DNA from 3 places in the Lysinibacillus sp. FW301-JW8 genome. Region 3 is predicted to be linked to each of the others. Evidence: predicted binding sites of a transcription regulator. Region 3 holds the regulator's gene; each other region holds the start of a gene.
The links. The regulator Rex, encoded in region 3, represses fermentation and respiration genes when NADH is low (regulators of the CRP and FNR family bind a similar motif). The targets are predictions, from matches to a motif close to TTGTGAAATATTTCACAA.
Positions count from the first base shown of each region.

Region 1: the regulator Rex is predicted to act here: its motif matches at 2,911-2,928, upstream of AC3WOM_RS12255 (cytochrome ubiquinol oxidase subunit I).
Region 2: the regulator Rex is predicted to act here: its motif matches at 4,427-4,444, upstream of qoxA (cytochrome aa3 quinol oxidase subunit II).

Region 1 is NZ_JBYTBB010000026.1:29,748-36,457, reverse strand. Features, by position in the region: gene cydS (cytochrome bd oxidase small subunit CydS family protein) at 154-279, opposite strand; gene AC3WOM_RS12260 (cytochrome d ubiquinol oxidase subunit II) at 292-1,317, opposite strand; gene AC3WOM_RS12255 (cytochrome ubiquinol oxidase subunit I) at 1,314-2,660, opposite strand; gene AC3WOM_RS12250 (diacylglycerol kinase) at 3,284-4,207, opposite strand; gene AC3WOM_RS12245 (thioredoxin family protein) at 4,304-4,864, opposite strand; gene AC3WOM_RS12240 (hypothetical protein) at 5,377-6,006, shown strand; gene gatB (Asp-tRNA(Asn)/Glu-tRNA(Gln) amidotransferase subunit GatB) at 6,050-6,710, opposite strand, start outside.
Region 2 is NZ_JBYTBB010000018.1:4,342-11,051, reverse strand. Features, by position in the region: gene tig (trigger factor) at 1-691, opposite strand, end outside; gene AC3WOM_RS09580 (CDC27 family protein) at 804-1,793, opposite strand; gene AC3WOM_RS09575 (hypothetical protein) at 2,137-2,601, shown strand; gene AC3WOM_RS09570 (DUF2785 domain-containing protein) at 2,852-3,694, shown strand; gene qoxA (cytochrome aa3 quinol oxidase subunit II) at 4,482-5,414, shown strand; gene qoxB (cytochrome aa3 quinol oxidase subunit I) at 5,442-6,710, shown strand, end outside.
Region 3 is NZ_JBYTBB010000065.1:22,171-28,880, forward strand. Features, by position in the region: gene groL (chaperonin GroEL) at 1-1,576, opposite strand, end outside; gene groES (co-chaperone GroES) at 1,710-1,994, opposite strand; gene AC3WOM_RS21265 (CPBP family intramembrane glutamic endopeptidase) at 2,168-2,932, shown strand; gene tatC (twin-arginine translocase subunit TatC) at 3,035-3,856, opposite strand; gene AC3WOM_RS21275 (twin-arginine translocase TatA/TatE family subunit) at 3,873-4,058, opposite strand; gene AC3WOM_RS21280 (redox-sensing transcriptional repressor Rex) at 4,225-4,860, opposite strand; gene AC3WOM_RS21285 (ABC-F family ATP-binding cassette domain-containing protein) at 5,104-6,710, shown strand, end outside.

The sequences.
Region 1 (6,710 bases), on a different contig from region 3:
CCTGAGCGATTCTTCTCTTTATCCGAGCAGTTTTTTCTCCGACCTGAGCGGTTCTTTTCTTTACCCGAGCGGATTCTTCTCTAACCTGAGTGGTTCTTCCCTTTACCTCAGCTATCCTGATTGACCATCCCCGCCCTGCCGAAAAAAGAGCCGCTATTCGCGACTCTCTTCCTGCTGCTCTTTTGCTATATGATGATCTTTGGGAGCCCACCAGAATGCTGCGACAATTCCTAGAATTACTACAATAAATGGCGCATAAAACATAAGAAATTTCTCCATTATTCTTTCCTCCTATGCGTGATTGTCTTCTTTTCCTGTCACGTAATTTTTGTTAAATAGGAATAGCTTCATCAATAGATAAAGTGACGGAATAAGCAGACATAGACCTAAAATAAACGCAATCACAAGAGCGATTGCCATTTGTGTGCTGGTGAAGCTATCGTAAATTGTTAAATACGGGTACAGTAAATATGGATATTGTGCGATACCGTAGGCAAAGAATGCCACTGCAAATTGTGCAATCAATAGTCCTACAGCAAGACCGTAATTTTTTCGCATCCATATTAATAACACCGTAATAATAAATAGGATTGCTGAAATGGCAAACAGCCACCATAATTCAACCATATGATTATAGCTCTCTGGGTTGATGGATTTCATTTCATACACAATGCCTAGCGCACTAACCATTAAAGGTGCGGCCCAGATAAGCGCATATTTTCGCATTAGGTTTGTGGCTTCCTTATCCTTTGCTTTGTGGGCATACCATGTTAAAAATACAGCTGAAATATAAAGTACAGCAGCTATGCTTAAAACGACAATACTCCAGGCAAATGCACTTGTGTAGAGCGTCCAATAATTTAAGACGGGCTGCCCATTTACAATATCGACATATCCGCCACCAGCAATTGCAAATACGACGGATAGAGAGGCTGGGATAAGTAAGCCTGCCACACCATATGTTAGTGTGTATCCGATATGACCTCGTGAGCCGTATGATTCAAATGCATAGTAGGAGCCTCGTATTGCTAGCAGCACGAGTGAAATACTAACTGGCACAAGTAAAATCGTTCCATAATAAAAGGCTGTTTGCGGGAAAAATCCTACAATCCCAACAAAGAAAAATACTAAAAAGACATTTGTCACTTCCCAAACAGGCGATAAATAACGCTTAATAATATTCGTTAAAATATGATTTTTCCCAATGAGTAGACTGTAGGCATTAAAGAAGCCTGCCCCAAAATCAATCGATGCAACAATGACATAGCCGAATAGGAAAATCCATAGGACTGATATACCTAAAATCTCTAATGTCATAGGAAATCACCGCCTTTTTCAGAATGGCGATCTTCAATTTCACGTTCAATTGGATTCTTTTTGAACATACGAACCAATACCACAATACTACCTACTGCCAATACGGCATAGACACCAGTAAATAATAGCATCATTAAATCTACATGGTCACTCGTAGTTGCCCCCTCTGGTGTTCGCATTAAACCATATAAAATCCAAGGTTGTCGCCCAACTTCTGCGAGCCACCAGCCTGCCTCAATAGCAATAATGGAAAGCGGTCCTCCTGCAACAATAATCCATCTAAACCAACGTGTGTGGATAAACTGCCAGCTACGTGCTTTCCCCACTACATAAAGCAGTGAAACAAGCACCATGAACATGCCAATAAACACCATTATATTAAAAAGATAGTGAATATAAAGTGGTGGTCTATCTTCCTCTGCAAATTGATCTAAGCCAATAACCTCTGCAGTTGGGTTATTATGAGCCAATATACTAAGGGCATACGGAACCTTTATGGCATATTTCACTTCCTCACCATCTAACACACCAAAAAGTATAAGTGAGGCTTTATCTTCTGTTTCAAAATGCCATTCAGCGGCCGCTAATTTTTCTGGCTGGTATTCTGCTAAGTACTTTCCTGAGAAATCTCCGATAATTGCTGCTGCAATAGAGAAAATCAGACCAATCTTCATAAGTAATAATAATGATTTTTTATGGTACTCATGCTTAGAACCTCGAAGCATGCGATATCCTGCAATAGCTGCTAAGACAAATGCTGATGTCATATAGGCTGTCACAAGAACATGGGCTACCTTTGTTGGCATCGCTGGATTAAACATTGCTAAAAAGGGTTGAATATTTACTAGCTGCCCATCTACAATATCAAAGCCCTGTGGTGCGTTCATAAATGCATTGACAATTGTAATAAACACAGCAGACATGGATGCACCTACAGCTACAGGAATTAGCAATAACATGTGCTTTTTCTGACTATCAAAGCGATCCCATGTGTATAAATAAATTCCCAAGAAGATGGCTTCAAAGAAAAATGCAAACGTTTCCATAAAGAGTGGTAACGCAATTGTTTGACCAGCAAGTTGCATAAAGTTGGGCCATAATAAAGATAACTGTAAGCCTATTGCTGTTCCCGTAACTACACCAACTGCAACAGTAATGACAAAACCACGTGCCCAGCGTCTAGCCATTAAAATATAATGCTCATCGTTCTTTCTATACCCAGTCCATTGAGCAATCATAATCATTAACGGAACACCAACACCAATCGTTGCATAAATAATATGGAACGATAATGTTAGCTCAGTTAATGCTCTACTCCAAAAGACTGCTGATTCGTTAATCATCTCATTGCCCCCCTAACTTCCAAATATTCTTCCAAGTATGGAAAGTAGCATGATAATTGCAACACCGAAGCTTAGCCAAATGAGCTTTCTTTCCTGTGACTTATACAAAGGCAACACTTCCTTTCCCTTAGCTATACCCCCATTTTCCACTATTACAACGAAAAAAACCTTTAAAATGGACCGAAATTTCAGCCTATTATAAAGGTTTCAAATTTTGTTCAAGTAATATACGCACATTTGCCAAACATTTTTCTTAATTCATTCACAATCAACATTCACCATGGATTTCAATACATTATTGTGAATAATATCCAAGTTATAAGTGGTTTTTTAGAACCATAATTAAATAAAAAATTAAACCTTAAATCAGGTGACTTTTATTCGTTAATTAGTTCCTTTCACTATTGAGTGGTTCAGTATCTTTTTGAGCTTCTTCTCCTCACTATTAAGCGATTCGGCATTTTCTGAGCTACTTTTTCCCATATCAAAAAAGATACGATCTCCTTTTTTGAGCTCTTCCTTTCACTATAGAGAAAAAATATCCAAATTGTTCCTTCAATACTTAAAATCAAATGAAAAGCTCTCTTGCACTGGATTAAGCACAAGAAAGCTCCTTGGTTTAATTATTCAATTAAAATACGATCTTCCTCACGAATATCTGCAAGTGGTACAAAAATTTCAATATGGCGTTTTAGGTTTTCAAACGTGGCAGGCGCATCCCCACCGTATTCGCCATCTAGATTTAAATGTATTTCATCTTCTGTCGTTACTTTTACCACACTTGCTTTTTTATAAATCACTCGATCATCATTTAAATGCTCGCCTCTTAAAGCCATTGCTGCCAGCTGAATAAATTCAGGAAGGCTTACTTTTTTCAATACTAATAATGTAAAATATCCATCATTGATACTTGCGTCTGGGGCAAGCTTTTCAAAGCCGCCCACTGAATTTGTTAAACCACATAAAAACATCATCGCATCTCCATCGAATACTTCACCGTCATATTCAATACGCATGTGAGAAGCCTTGATGGATGGAATCATTTCTACTGCTTTTAAGTAATAAGCTAGCTGTCCGAGCATTGTTTTCATTTTGCTCGGTACTTCGTAGGTTAACTCGGTAATGCGACCACCCGCAGAAATATTGATGAAATAGCGTTTCCCATTTAATAAACCTACATCCACTGGCAACGTATCGCCCTTTATAATAATATCTACAGCATCTTCAATATTTCGGGGAATGTGCACGGCACGGGCAAAGTCATTTGTTGTGCCCATCGGAATTAAACCAACTTTTGGTCGTTTTTCGAATGAGCTCACACCTGAAACAACTTCATTTAATGTGCCATCTCCACCAACTGCAATAATGATATCAAAGCCACGTTCTACTGCATTTTTTGCCGCAATGGTTGCATCGCCTTCACAAGTTGTTGCATGACAAGATGTCTCATAGCCTGCTACCTCTAGTTTTTCCAATACTTCTGGTAGATGCTTTTTAAATACCTCTCGTCCAGATGTAGGATTATAAATGATTCTTGCACGTTTCATAACATACCTTCCTGCTTCATAAGATTCTACTTCATTCAACGAATTATTCGCTGAAATGTTGCACTATTTTTTAGACACACCGTACTCCATTAACGACTATTCCCACGCAGCTGTCACTTGATTTTTAAAATCCTCATAAACAAATGTCCAATAGGATTGATTCGTTATATTTTCCTCACGAATTTCCGCATATAATGCCTTTTGTGCATCTTCAAATGCAGGATCTTCTTTATCAGGCAGCCCTGCTCGTTTGCTCACTACTAGTTCCTGTAATTGTGGTGCACGAGGTCCCCATTTGCCAATAACCTGTCCAGCATTATCTAATAAAAGATAGATTGGAATAGCACGACCGCCATTTGTTAAATAGCGATCAATTAAATCTGTATCCTCATCACGTAGTACAGCACGCATATCTAGACCTGCTGCTTCTGCAACTCGGCGAATAATCGGATTGTTTAGCATAGCATCCCCACACCAATCCTCTGTAATCGTTAAAATTTTAGGCTGCTTGTTTTTTAGCAGCTCGACAAAATCATCATTTGTTGGCACTTCGAAGCCATCATAAATACGAAAGCTCTCCTCTTTTAGCGTTGTCATATTATCCATGTATTGCTGAATTGAAATTGCTTCATCAAAATATTGTTGCTCTGTTTTCATTGTAGGTATCCCCCTAATTTTTTATTTTCTATTCTATATTTTGCTATGAATACTCTTTTTAGACAACTGTAAAGCTTTATAAAAATAATGAACTTCTTTATTTATAACCTATTATCTATAGATAAGCTATTTTATTACAAAACAACTTGCATAAAAGTTAAATTAATACATCTTTTCGATATTAAAATATGAGGTGTATTTAATTGAAACTAAATAATTTCTCGTTATTCCGAGGCATAATGAATAAAGATGCTTCGAAAGCAAATATGTCAACTATGAAGCAATTAAGTCAATATAATCAATTATCTAAAGGCACAATGAAAACTTTATGAAAAATTAGATACAGTCGAAATTTCTCTCGCTAGCCGACAACAGCAAGTCACTAACCAACAAGCACCACAATCGATCACTACTTTACAAGGTCAAAAAATTCAAGAGATACAGGAAAAAATAATGTTCTTGAATTTACTGATGGCGCTAACTATCGGTTTAATTATAATGGTGTAACTGCAGTGATGAAATGCTACTATCATCATTCTGGCTCTATTCTAGGTCCCGCCATAACGGATATGGGAGAGCATTTTTGTGTAGAGGCTTCATCTATCTATTCTTCAAAAGATTATAAAAATGTAGATAAAATTGCCGAATTCTTTTCAAGTCTCACAAGTAAATCTGGTTTAATTGGTACAAGGTATTCGTATTCTAGTGAAGAAGCATTAGAGATATGCAAAAGTGTTGGCATTGAATCAGGTTGGTTTACGGTGAAAAATAGTGGTGCGTCTGTGGAGCATTATTTACGTGAAGACGGGAAAATTTTTGCCGGACGTCAGATGGTGGATGGTCTCAATGCCTTTATGACAAATAATTTACTTGATATTGGGTATAGGCAGGGAGAAAAAATTACAATTGGGAATACTACCTATGAGGTGGACGAAACGGGACATATTCAATTGCCGAAAGATGCAGCTGTATTCCTTTCCTATAACTTAGATCCTGTTTATACAGAACGGCAACGACTTGCAACGATTAAAGAAAATTTAACGAAAGCTCAGCAATTAAAATGCGAAGGGCAATCATTTAATACGCCTACACATCGCTATTCGCTTTATCAGGATGGAAATTTAATGGAAACCAAACTATAAAAGGAAAGATGGTACTAAGGCTATAGCCTAGTACCATCTATTTTTAACGCTTTGCAATTTCTTGTTGTAATAATTTATTGACCATTGGAGGGTTTGCTTGACCTTTTGTAGCCTTCATAATTTGACCTACTAAGAAGCCGATAGCACGATCCTTACCATTTTTAAAGTCTTCGATTGATTGTGCATTATTGTCTAGGACCTCTGTAACAATCGCAAGTAATGCACCTTCATCTGAAATTTGAACTAAACCTTTTGCTTTAACGATATCTTGTGCTGAGCCACCATTTTCTACTAATTCAGCAAATACCTTTTTACCGATTTTAGAAGAAATTGTACCATCCGTGATTAATTTCACCATTTCAGCAAGATTTTCTGGCGTTAATGCAGTATCTTTAAGATCTTTTTGTTCTGCATTTAAGTAGGCAGAAACATCACCCATAAGCCAGTTTGCAGAAAGCTTGGCATCCGCGTCTTTAGCTACCATAGCCTCGAAGAAGTCTGAGATTTCTTTTGAAATAACAAGAACACCTGCATCATATGGTGTTAAGCCTAGTTCCTCAACATAGCGTTTTTTACGAGCATCTGGAAGTTCAGGAATTTCTGATTTTACACGCTCTAACCATTCATCATCGATTGATAGACGTACTAAGTCAGGCTCTGGGAAGTAGCGGTAATCATCAGTTCCTTCTTTAACACGCATAAGG
Region 2 (6,710 bases), on a different contig from region 3:
CTGCTAATTCAGCCGCATGGTATTCTTCTGGGAATGTAACAACTACATCTTTAGATTCGCCAGCTTTCACACCTGTTAGTTGCTCTTCAAAACCAGGAATGAAAGAACCTGAACCGATTTCTAGTGGATAGTCTTCACCTTTACCACCTTCAAAAGCTTCTTCACCTACGAAACCTTCAAAATCGATCACTGCAGTATCACCTTCAATGATTGCTTCGTCTTCTTTTATTTCAAGTTCAGCTTTACGAGCTAACTGGTCTTGAATTTGTGCATCTACTTCTTCATCAGTTACTTCAACTGGAAGTTTAGCTACTTCTAGACCTTTGTAGTCACCAAGTTTTGGCTCTGGTTTAACTGTTACTTGGGCTGAGAATGTGAAATCTTGACCATGTACGAAGTTTTCTGTTCCAGAGATTTCTGGATAATCAACTGGCATAATTCCAGCTTCATCGATAGCCTTTGCATAAGAATCTGGAACAATGATTTCTAAAGCGTCTTGGTATAGAGATTCAATACCAAAGCGTTGTTCAAACATTTTACGAGGCATTTTACCTTTACGGAAACCTGGTACGTTAATTTGTTTTACAACTTTCTTGAATGCTTGGTCCATTGCTGCGTCTACTTCTGCAGCAGGTACTTCAATTGTAAGAGTACCGATATTACCTTCTTGTTTTTCCCATTTTGCTGACATGTATAAATACCTCCAAATAAATAATCAAGTTTAAATGTTAGACAATTCATTCGTAACTACGATTTTGACAACCATTTTAGTATAACATAGATGCGTATAGTTTCAACTTATTTCATACCTCATGTAGTTCTGTTAGTTTTTCTAACATTTGTAAAAATTCGATGAGTTCATAGTCCATTTCTTGTACTTTTCCGAGCATAGATTGCACAAAGTCAATATAACTATAGGCAATATCATCCGCTTCAAATGGGTGCCATTCAAATGGATATGTTACAATGGCATGCTTTGCCATTAAATATTGTACCATTTCCAATGTTGTTGGGTCTTGCTGTAATTTATTTTCAATTATTTTTTTCACTTCACTGTACTGAGGTAACTGATTTGGTAATACCAAATTGATTGGATTTATCACCATTGTTTGTTCAAATTTTGACACTGTAATATCAATAGATACTTCTTGTTCAACTAATAATATGAGCGCTAAGCTCTGAACAAACGGATGAATAGTTGTACATTCGATAATAGCTTTTAAAGCTGTTTTTAATTGTCGCACATTTGTATCCATTAAACGATGTAACCGGATAGATTGTTCATCAGGTGTAAGCGTACTGAATTTCAGTAGTTCATATTCTTGGTCTTCTATTAATTGTTGTGCATCTTCCTTTTGTTGAAGTTTTCTTGCCACTTCTTGATTTATGCTTTTTAATCGTTGAAATTTTTCAATCTGTTCTAGTGGAAGCACATCTTCCTCAAGCAATGTCGTAATTAACGATTCCACTTGATGGTACTCCTTTAACTGCATACATACCGTAATATATAATTCCATTATTTCCACGTACAAAGTCGTACCCATTGCAAGCAATTGCTCACAAACATCTTTAGCTTTGTTATACGACTTTAATTCATATAAAGCATAAGCATATGCACTTAATGCTAATTCATCTCCTGTTTCATATAAAAATGCTTTTTCAAAGCTGGCTACTGCCTCTTTATATTGAAAATTTTCCGCATATTTATGTCCTTCACGTATTAATGTCTGAACAGCACCTGGAAAAACAACAATATTGTCATGTTTTATAACATGTCGTTTTCGCTTTGTCATTCCCTCACCTCTTTACTACTATTTCACTACACTTTAAAAGGTCGACTCTTCACCAGAATTTGAAATTGAAATGACACATGGTATCCCTCTATCCATAAGCAAACCGATAGCCTTTTCCAAGGTGCAGAATTCTCGCATTTTCCCAGAAGCTTATGCACCACTATGCTATTACAACTTCTTAAATCGCGATCAATGCTTATTTTTAACAAAAAATTCTCTACTTTTGCATTCATATTTTGTAATAAATTGTATTATAATTAATAATAACTATTATTTATAAATCATTGCAGACCTTTGTTTTTCTGCATGTACTAAAATAAGTTCTTCACAAGGAGTGGAATACATGCAATTAATGGATACAGTTAGTGAGTTTGAAAATTGTATCTCTCCAACATTTGAGGCACTATCAATAAAAGTTATTTCATATTCTACAGCGGATGGTCCACAACGAGATTATCCGATCGAATTTGAAATTCTTACTCGCACAAAGGTTGATTCATACGTACAAGAAGCTATTACACATATTATAAGTATCCAAGGTTACATTCCCGGCTCCATTTCAATTGGACATCAACGAGAGTCACTTTTTATTGTTCCCCAAAGTGTACACATTGAATGCAACTATAAACTTCTTAGTATCGACAAAAAAGATATGCAGCAAATTTTACAGCATCCACAACCTAACCTTCATTACAGTGAATGGTTAATAGATGCCATTAAAAACGCAAATATTCTTGTAGAATTAAAAACAAATCAGCGTACAGTTACAGATTGGCCAATTGGCATTAAATCAGCTGTAATCTTGTAGTTAGAGCCAGACATACTTAAATAGGTATGTCTTTTTTTGTGTCTTTGAATAAGTTTATCCTTTTTGTGGCGTTTCTATCATATCAACTTTCTATAGATTCTGGAATTCCCATTGTAAATATGCTCCTATATCACTAGAAAATTTTACAATTTCATTAACTTATCAGTAAAAGGCGCTATTACAAACAAAAATGTTGTGATGATGATAAAATGCTTTTATGGAAGATTATTAAACTCCGGGGGAAATAGCTATGAATATTAAAGATGCATTGAAGTCTTTTTCTACTATGACACTTACCACACGTCAAGAATTTATGATAAAAAATGGCGATTGGTTGTTACAAGAAATGTTAGTCAATATTGGTTCACCAGATGCTGAATTACGGGACCAATTAATATACCGCACTTTTATTGAATTACTGAGTGATAATTTACTGACTACACAGCAGCTACAATCTTTATTTGACACAGCTACTAGTGACAACTACTTATTTTTGAACATAGGGGAAGAAATGAAAGATAGTGTCTTTACACGATCATTTTCCGCATTACTGATTGCTGGGATACTGTCTAAGGATGCTACACTACAAATACTAGACGCCAATCGACTGCAACTTTATTTTCAAAAGATAGGACGGTATTTATTATTAGAGAAAGATACACGAGGATTTGTTCAAGACAAGGGATGGGCTCACAGTATCGCACATGGTGCCGATTTAGCGACCATGACGATTAAACATCCTAAGTTCGATTTACAGCATGCACCATCAATCTTACATGCATTAAAGCTCGTTTCTTGGAAAAATACTGTCTATGTAAACGACGAGGAGGAACGCTTAGTTACTATCATTGAAGCTTTGCTAGATCAAAACTACTCTGAAGAAGCATTAATAGAATTCGTTCAGCAAGCTTTCGATAAATTTGAAATGCATTTAGTAACACAAGGATATAATGAAAGCTTTTTTAGCGGGCGTACATGCACTTTAAATATCATGAAAACCTTATACTTTGCATTAAAAATGAATAATCGATCTCCTCAGCTACAAAATGCCATTTATGGACAAGTTGCAAAATGGCTAAAGCTTGGTGCCTAATTCCTCAGAATTTCAGATAGCAATCTTAGATTTCTCTAAGAATTGCTATCTTTTTTAGCACATATTTTACTTTTCGAGCAAAATATAAACATCCCAATATTTGTATATTCATGAAGTTATATAATTATTTCAACATAATTATTATTCCATTCCAAATTCCACCTTTATAATCATTCCTTACATTGAAAATTTATCCTTTTTTATCCTCAAATCAACTTTTGATGTACTCCTTTTTTCTACAAAACGCAATCAAAATGTTTCACCCTCTTTGATTCCGCGCATATTTTATTACAAAATGACGTCCAAAATGTGAAATGATATTTTCACAAAAAAAATCATTTACTTAGGTAAATATCACAAACTCAGTATTTTCAACGTTTCAACAGTGTTTATTTTACTAAGTCTTAAAATACCAATATTAAAATAATGTTTTTTGTTCAAAAAATGTTCATATTCACCCCCTTCTTACTATTAAATTTATAACAAAATAATTTTTTTTCTGTAAAACGGGGCGTATAATCCAATGTGCAACAACGACATTTGTGTTGATCGATTATGGCACATTGTCTTTAATTCGATTGCACAGATTTATGGCTTTGCAAACGCTTGCACTAGACCAATCAAACACTAGACTCAATGTTTCATAATGAACCATGCCATTGTAAGTACTTTTAGGACTTTGATTGGTACACCAAATAAAAGAGGTGACCTTATTTACTCATCTATTTATAAATGTGAACTTTTACATGAAATTTATGAATAGCCGTTCTATAGAAAGGAGTCAAACATGAAAAAGAAGTTTAGCTTAATGTTCTTAGCATTTAGTGCCCTTGCCATTCTTGCTGGATGTGAACCGCTAACAATTTTAGATCCAAAAGGACCAAATGCTAAAACATTATCAGACACAATTATTTTATCCATTATCACAATGGCCTTTATATTATTAGTCGTATATGTACTTTTAATATTTATGCTAACAAAATATCGTGCTTCAAAAGCACCTGCTAATTATGAGCCGCCTCATGAAGAAGGCAGTCATTTACTTGAAATTACATGGACAGTTATTCCAATTATTATTGTAGCGTTTTTAGCAATCGTTACTGTTAGAACAACAAGTACAGTAGAAGCCAAGCCAGAAGGTTATGACAATCAAGAGCCGCTTGTAATTTATGCCTCATCTTCTAACTGGAAATGGCATTTTAGCTATCCAGAGCAAGGAATTGAGACAGTAAACTACGTAAATCTTCCGATTGATCGTCCAATTGAATTTAAATTGTACTCTTTCGGACCAATTACAAGTTTTTGGATACCTCAATTAGCGGGTCAAAAATATGCAATGAGCGACATGTTGACTACTATTCACTTAGCAGCTGACGAGGTTGGTTCATTTATGGGACGTAACTCCAACTTTAGTGGTCGTGGATTTGCTGAAATGGAATTCGAAGCACAATCAATGACACAGGAAGATTTTGATAAATGGGTTTCAGATGTAAAGGCAAATGAGAAACCATTAACAGAAGAGAAATTTGATGAGCTATTAAAAGCTGAGCATGTTGGTCGTTCAAGCTATTCATCAACACACTTAGAATTTAGCCCTGCTCCTATGGAACATAGTGAACATATGAACATGTCTGACGATGAAATGGATCACTCTGAGATGAACCATGAGAACCATTCAACAGATTCACAAGAAAATTCTAATGCAACACATTCACATTAATTTTTAAAACTGAAAGGAGCGCATCCAATGAGTATGGAAGAAGTTTTCCATCCAATGCAAGAACCGATGATTTTAGCGGCAGCTATTAGTATCGTCGTTGGAGCAGTTGTTATCTTTGCTGGCCTTACTTATTTCAAAAAATGGGGCTATTTCTATAAAAACTGGCTTTCAACTGTTGACCATAAAAAAATCGGTATTATGTATATCGCTGTAGCGCTTTTAATGCTTTTCCGCGGTGGTATTGATGCATTGTTAATGCGTGCACAAACGGCGGTTCCAGACAACGGCCTTCTAGATGCACAACACTATAATGAAATATTTACAACACACGGTTTATTAATGATTTTATTTATGGCCATGCCATTCGTAATTGGTTTAATGAATATTGTTATCCCACTGCAAATCGGTGCACGTGACGTAGCCTTTCCACGTCTAAATGCAGTTAGCTTCTGGTTATTTGCAGCTGGTGCAGGTTTATTAAACCTATCATTCATCATTGGTGGTTCTCCAGATGCAGGTTGGACTGCCTACTTCCCGCTGTCAGGGACAGAGTTTAGTCCTACTGTTGGGAACAACTACTATTCTTTAGCTCTACAATTATCAGGTATTGGTACGTTAATGACCGGGGTAAACTTCATCACGACGATTATTAAAATGCGTGCACCTGGTATGACATTGATGAAAATGCCAATGTTCACTTGGTCAATTTTAATTACAAACGTTATTATCGTATTTGCATTCCCAGTGTTAACTGTAGCACTTGCATTAATGATGCTTGACCGTCAATTTGGTACACAGTTCTTTGCCATGCAAAATGGTGGTATGGACATGCTTTGGGCCAACCTATTCTGGGTTTGGGGACATCCTGAAGTGTACATCGTTATCTTGCCAGCTTTCGGTATTTTCTCAGAAATCATTGCAACCTTTGCACGTAAAAACTTATACGGTTACAAATCAATGGTTATGAGTATGGTTGTTATTTCATTGTTATCATTCCTAGTTTGGGCCCACCACTTCTATACAATGGGTCACGGTGTCATGGTAAACAGTGTATTCTCTATTACAACAATGGCAATCGCAGTTCCTACTGGGGTTAAAATCTTTAACTGGCTGCTGACAATGAGGCACGGGAAGATTCAATTCACAACTCCAATGCTTTATGCACTTGGCTTTATTCCGATCTTCACAATTGGTGGGGTTACAGGGGTTATGCTAGCAATGGCAAGTGCCGACTATCAATATCATAATACGATGTTCTTAGTTGCCCACTTCCACTATGTATTAATTCCAGGAACA
Region 3 (6,710 bases):
GGTCTGGAATATCTGCTACAACTGCTTCTGTTGTTAAGAATAAAGCTGCTACAGATGCTGCGTTTTGTAATGCAGAGCGCGTTACTTTCGCTGGGTCTACAACGCCCGCTTCAATCATATTCACCCATTCACCTGTTGCTGCGTTGAAGCCTACACCGATTTCTTCACGTTTTAGGCGATCTACGATAATTGAGCCTTCAAGGCCAGCGTTGTTTGCAATTTGGCGAACTGGCTCTTCTAACGCACGTAGAACGATTTTCACACCTGTTGCTACATCGCCTTCTTCTGCATCTGCCACATTTTCAACAGCTGCGTACACATTAAGAAGTGCAGTACCACCACCTGATACGATACCTTCTTCAACAGCTGCACGAGTTGAGTTAAGTGCATCTTCAATACGAAGTTTACGTTCTTTTAACTCAGTTTCTGTTGCAGCACCAACTTTGATGACTGCTACACCACCTGCTAATTTTGCAAGGCGTTCTTGTAATTTTTCTTTATCGAATTCTGAAGTTGTTTCAGCAAGCTGAGCACGGATTTGACCAATGCGACCCTCGATTGCATCAGCACCGCCAACACCTTCTACGATTGTTGTGTTGTCTTTTGTCACAACTACTTTCGCAGCGCGGCCTAGAGACGTAATATCAGCAGATTTAAGGTCTAAGCCTAATTCTTCTGTAATGACTTGACCACCAGTTAGGATAGCGATATCTTCTAACATCGCTTTACGACGGTCACCAAATCCAGGTGCTTTAACTGCTACAGCATTAAATGTACCGCGAAGTTTATTTACTACAAGTGTTGCAAGAGCTTCCCCTTCAACATCTTCAGCAATGATTAAAAGTGGACGACCTTGCTGTACCACTTGTTCTAATAATGGTAATACTTCTTGAATGTTTGTAATTTTTTTATCTGTAATTAAAATGTATGGGTTATCAAGAACCGCTTCCATTTTATCTGTATCAGTCACCATGTAGTGTGAAGCATAGCCACGGTCAAACTGCATACCTTCTACTACATCAAGCTCTGTTGTGAAGCCTTTAGATTCTTCAATTGTGATAACACCATCGTTACCAACGCGCTCCATTGCTTCAGCAATAAGTTGTCCAACTTCATCATCAGCAGCAGAGATGGCAGCAACCTGTGCAATTTCATCTTTATGGCTTACTGGACGAGAAATAGCGTGTAATTCTGTCAGTGCAGCAGTAACTGCTTTATCAATCCCTTTACGAATTCCAACAGGGTTTGCACCAGCTGTCACGTTTTTCAAGCCTTCACGAATAATTGCTTGTGCTAGTACTGTTGCTGTAGTTGTACCATCACCTGCGATTTCATTTGTTTTAGAAGCAACTTCTGCTACTAATTTTGCACCCATGTTTTCATATGGGTTTTCTAGTTCGATTTCTTTTGCAATAGTCACACCATCATTTGTAATAAGTGGTGAACCGAATTTTTTTTCTAAAACGACATTGCGCCCTTTAGGCCCTAATGTAATTTTAACTGCGTTTGCTAATTTATCTACACCTTGTAACATTAATGAACGAGCTTCTTCTGAGAATTTAATATCTTTTGCCATTTGAATTTACCCTCCTGAAATGGAATATTCGTTAAGCTTCATCAATATATTTATATCAATTTCACCATACTGTTATTGTCATATGTGACAATCATTATAGGCATTCGCTTTATTACCTAAATAAAGCATTGCATTATTCAATAATTGCAAGAATATCGCTTTCGCGTAAAATTAAGTATTCATTACCCTCATATTTAACTTCTGTACCAGCGTATTTTGAGAAAATAATGCGGTCGTCAACTTTAACGTCAAGCTCTACACGTTGTCCGTTTTCTAACACACGACCTGTCCCAACTGCTACAACTTTACCTTCTTGTGGCTTTTCTTTTGCAGAGTCTGGCAGTACAATACCGAATGCAGATTTTTCTTCTACCTCGATTAGTTCAATTACAATACGATCTCCTAGTGGTCTTAACAAGTGAAACAACCTCCTATTAATTAAATGTTTGTTGAGAGTTTATTAGCACTCTATACAGTTGAGTGCTAACACAATTATTATGATAATCAATCACACTTTTTTTTGCAAGCCAGAACTTCGAAAAATTTTGTTTTCTTTCCATATTCCTCTACAATAGAAAGGTAGCATAATGAATGGAAAGGATTTTGACTGTGACTAATTCTCAAAAAGTAATTAAACATAAAAAAACAGCCCTATATGTTTTATTGATTTATATCCTCATGCAAATATCAGGCAAATGGCTGTTAGTACCATTTCATAAGCTTGTTATGAGTACTACTGGTTTAGCTAGTAAACAAGCAGCTCCATTAACACAGGGCTGGTATATTGCACTTAGCTTCGCCATTGCGTTAATTCTAAGCTTAATCCTTACATCCCGTGATAAAACATTTTGGGATATTTATCAAGGAAAGAAAGAAACTATACCACTGTCAATCATGTGGGGAATTATTGGTTTCTTCTTAGTTTTTATCGGCCAAATGATTGGCGCAGCTATCGAAATGGCTGTATTCGGTATCCAGGGTGGGTCGCAAAACACAGCTGATATTGTAGCTATTGCAAAAGGCGCTCCTATTGCGATATTTGCGATTGTCGTATTTGGACCAATATTAGAAGAGTTCGTCTTCCGCCGTGTAATTTTTGGATCGCTTGTCCAAACAACGAATTTCTGGATAGCGGCTATAGTAAGTGCCATTTTCTTTGCTCTTATTCATAGGGACTTTTCACATATCTTGCTTTATACAATTTGTGGATTGATTTTTGCCTTCTTATACCACAAGACAAAACGCATTTGGACGTCCATTATCGCCCACGTCATGCTGAATGGTTTTGTGACACTTGTACAATTGTATGCAGAACGATTGCAAAAGTTGCTTGAAGAACTACAAAAAATGCAATAAAAAATCAGTGGGAGCTTTTTATCCCACTGATTTTTTAGTTATTTGTCGTCAAAAATTACATTTAAAAAGCTCGATATGCATGTGCATCGAGCTCTTTATTTTTTATTGATTTAATTCTTCTATTTGTCGTCGCTGTTGTTCAAGTGCCTCTTCAACCTGTCGTTTTTGCTCAGCTTCCTGCTCTTCTTTTAATCGCATTTCCTCTGATTTCAGGTATTTTTTATAGCCAATACGTGAGATCATAATGCTAATTTCATATAGCATAAACAGTGGTATTGATACCATTAAATGCGAAGCCAGCTCGGGCGGTGCAATTATAGCTGCGCACACAAATAAACCAAAATAGGAATACTTTCGAAAACGAACTAGTATTTCAGGAGATAACATTCCGATACGTGAAAAGAATAAGACTACAATCGGTAATTGGAAAAGGAAACCAAATGGTATTGTAAGTCTAAATAAAAATGAAAAATACTGTTTTATGCCAATTGTTGGCAGTACATCTAATTCATTCGATAAGCTCATCATAAATTTTATGACATAAGGAAATAAGTAAAAGAATGAAAAGGACAGCCCTGCTAAAAACAATAAAAAAGAATACGGTATATACTTTAAGGTTGCTTTTCGTTCTATGTCTCTTAGACCTGGGCTTATAAATGCCCACAATTGGTACATCAATATCGGCGAAGAAAGAATAAATGATATTAAAAAAATAACTTGGATATAAATTGACAGTGGTGTTACTACATCAAATGAATGGAGTTCTATATTGTAGGATTCCCCAGTAATTTGAAGATATTTAACAATTGGCTTTGCAACAAAAAAGCCAGCAATCATAGCAAGAACAAAGAAAACGGCAACTATGAAAAGCCGTTTTCTTAATTCTTCTATATGCTCAATAACAGTTAGATCTTTTGGATTCATTCCTCAACATCCTAACTTACTTATCTAGTTCTTTCTTTTTCTTGTCATCATCGTCATCGTCAGCTAATCCTTTAGTAGCATTTTTGAATTCACGTAGCGTTGAACCAAATGCTTTACCGAGCTCTGGTAACTTTCTAGGACCAAAAATTAGTAAAGCGACAACTCCGATAATAACGAGGCTCATTGGACCTATTGGACCCATTTCAGCCACCTCCTCTTTATATCCATCATTTTAACGCATAATTCGCCATTTTGCTAACTAATTATATGTGAAAGTTTTTCGTCACTCTTCATAGATTACTTCGTATTTTATATCATATTTCTATTTGACAGAAACTGTGAACTATACTTTGAATTATGTATTATTTTCACTCTTCCTGATTACGAATTAAATAAATAAGTGCCTGTAATTCAACAGATAAATCTATCGTTAAGAGCTGCATTTTATCTGGCACAGTAATGCGCTCTGGGGTAAAGTTTAAGATACCCTTTGCATTCATGGCTGCTAGACGGTCAGCCATTTTTTGTGCTGAACGTGGTGAAACGGTTAATATGGCTAACTCTGCGCCATATTCAGCATATTTTTCCTCCAATAAATCAGGATGAAAAACAGGAATATTACTAATCATCTTACCATCCTTTGGAGCTTTTGAATCGAATGCTACAACGATATGTGTATTATGATTTTTTTGGAAATTATATTTTAATAGAGCACTACCTAAGTTCCCCACACCGATTAACGCTACTTTTGTCGTTTCATGTTGATCTAGCGTTTGGCTAAAAAATGTTAATAAATGTTGAACATCGTAGCCATATCCTTTTTTCCCAAGTGCACCAAAATAAGAAAAGTCACGGCGAATGGTTGCTGAATCTATTTTCATCGCTTCACTTAGTTCTTTCGATGAAATTCGTTCCATGCCTTCGTGCGCAAAGTTTTGGATAAATCGATAGTAAAGAGGAAGTCTTTTAGTAGTGGCTTGTGGAATTTTTAATTCTTGTTTCAAACTTTTTCCTCCTTGTGTGTATCAAATTCGCCTAAACATATTTTAAATGATACATGCTTAATGAACTACTTACAAAGTTTATTATTTCTATTGGAGGATTTCTCTTTAGTTAATGGCGCCATTTACGCCACTAACTAAAGAGAAATCGTTTCAATCTTACATGACTGCTCGGAATAAGTAAAGCATCGACATTGCAAGCACATCGTTCATCCATTACACTAAGGAAGAATTGAGGTGTCAAGAATGATTGTTTTACAGGTCAATCAACTATATAAATCCTTCCTTGTAGATGAAATACTAAGCGGCGTTAAGTTAGAGGTTCAACATCGTGATCGTGTTGCATTAGTAGGACGAAATGGTGCAGGTAAGTCAACTTTACTAAAAATAATTGCCGGTCAAATGTCATATGATGCGGGTGATATTATTATTCCTAAGGGCATACAAATCGGCTATTTAGAACAGCACGCTGGATTAAACTCAACCTTGTCGATTTGGGATGAAATGTTGACCATATTTGAACCACTTATGGCACAAGAAAAGACTCTTCGCTCACTAGAACAACAAATGGCTGATCCAGCTGTATATGAAGACTCTGTTTTATATGCCAAAATAATGTCTGAGTACGATCAATTACAGCATAATTTTAAAGATGCAGGCGGCTATCAATATGAATCTGATATCCGTTCAGTGCTTCATGGCATGCAGTTTTATCCTGAGGATTACGAGAAATCCATTCGTTCATTATCAGGAGGGCAACGAACTCGTTTAGCACTGGCTAAGCTTCTCTTAAGTAAACCAGATCTTTTAATACTAGACGAGCCTACAAACCATTTAGATATCGAAACGTTATCCTGGTTAGAATCTTATTTAAAAGGCTATGAGGGCGCGATTCTTATTGTTTCCCACGATCGCTATTTCTTAGATCAGGTTGTATCGATTGTCTATGAAGTCTCACGTCATCGTGTAACAAAATATACAGGTAATTATAGTGCTTATTTGGATGAAAAAGCGAAAAATTATGAGCGTGATATGAAAATGTTTGAACGCCAGCAAGATGAAAAAGCGAAGCTTGAGGAGTTTATTCAAAAAAATATTGCACGTGCTTCTACCACAAAGATGGCACAAAGTCGCCGTAAGATGTTAGAACGAACAGAATGGATGGAATCTCCTGATGGTGATGAAAAATCGGCAAGCTTTGGTTTCACAATCGACCGTCAAAGTGGTAATGATGTATTATCTGTTGATGATTTAACAATAGGTTATAGTGCTAAAAAAATATCAAGCAGCATTCATTTGCGGACCTATAGAGAAGATCGAATTGCGCTTGTTGGACCAAATGGCGTAGGTAAATCCACTTTATTAAAAACCATTATAAAAGATTTAGCACCACTCTCTGGAGAAATTCGCTATGGAACAAATGTTCAAATTGGTTACTATGATCAGGAGCAGGCAAAGCTCACCAGCAATAAAAGTGTTTTAAAAGAGCTTTGGGACGAATGGCCATTAATGAATGAAAAGGATATTCGAACTGTTCTAGGCCGATTCTTATTTAGTGGTGAAGATGTGGATAAAGCCGTATCCTCTTTATCTGGTGGTGAAAAGGCCAGACTTGCTCTTGCAAAATTAATGATGCAAAAGGCAAATTTCTTAATTCTAGATGAGCCTACCAACCACCTAGACTTAGATAGCAAAGAGGTCTTAGAGAATGCGTTGATTGATTATCCTGGAACATTATTATTTGTATCACATGATAGATATTTTATTAATCGAATCGCTACGAAAGTAGTTGAGCTATCTGGTGATGGTTCCTTCGAGTATTTAGGTGACTATGATTACTATCTAGAAAAGAA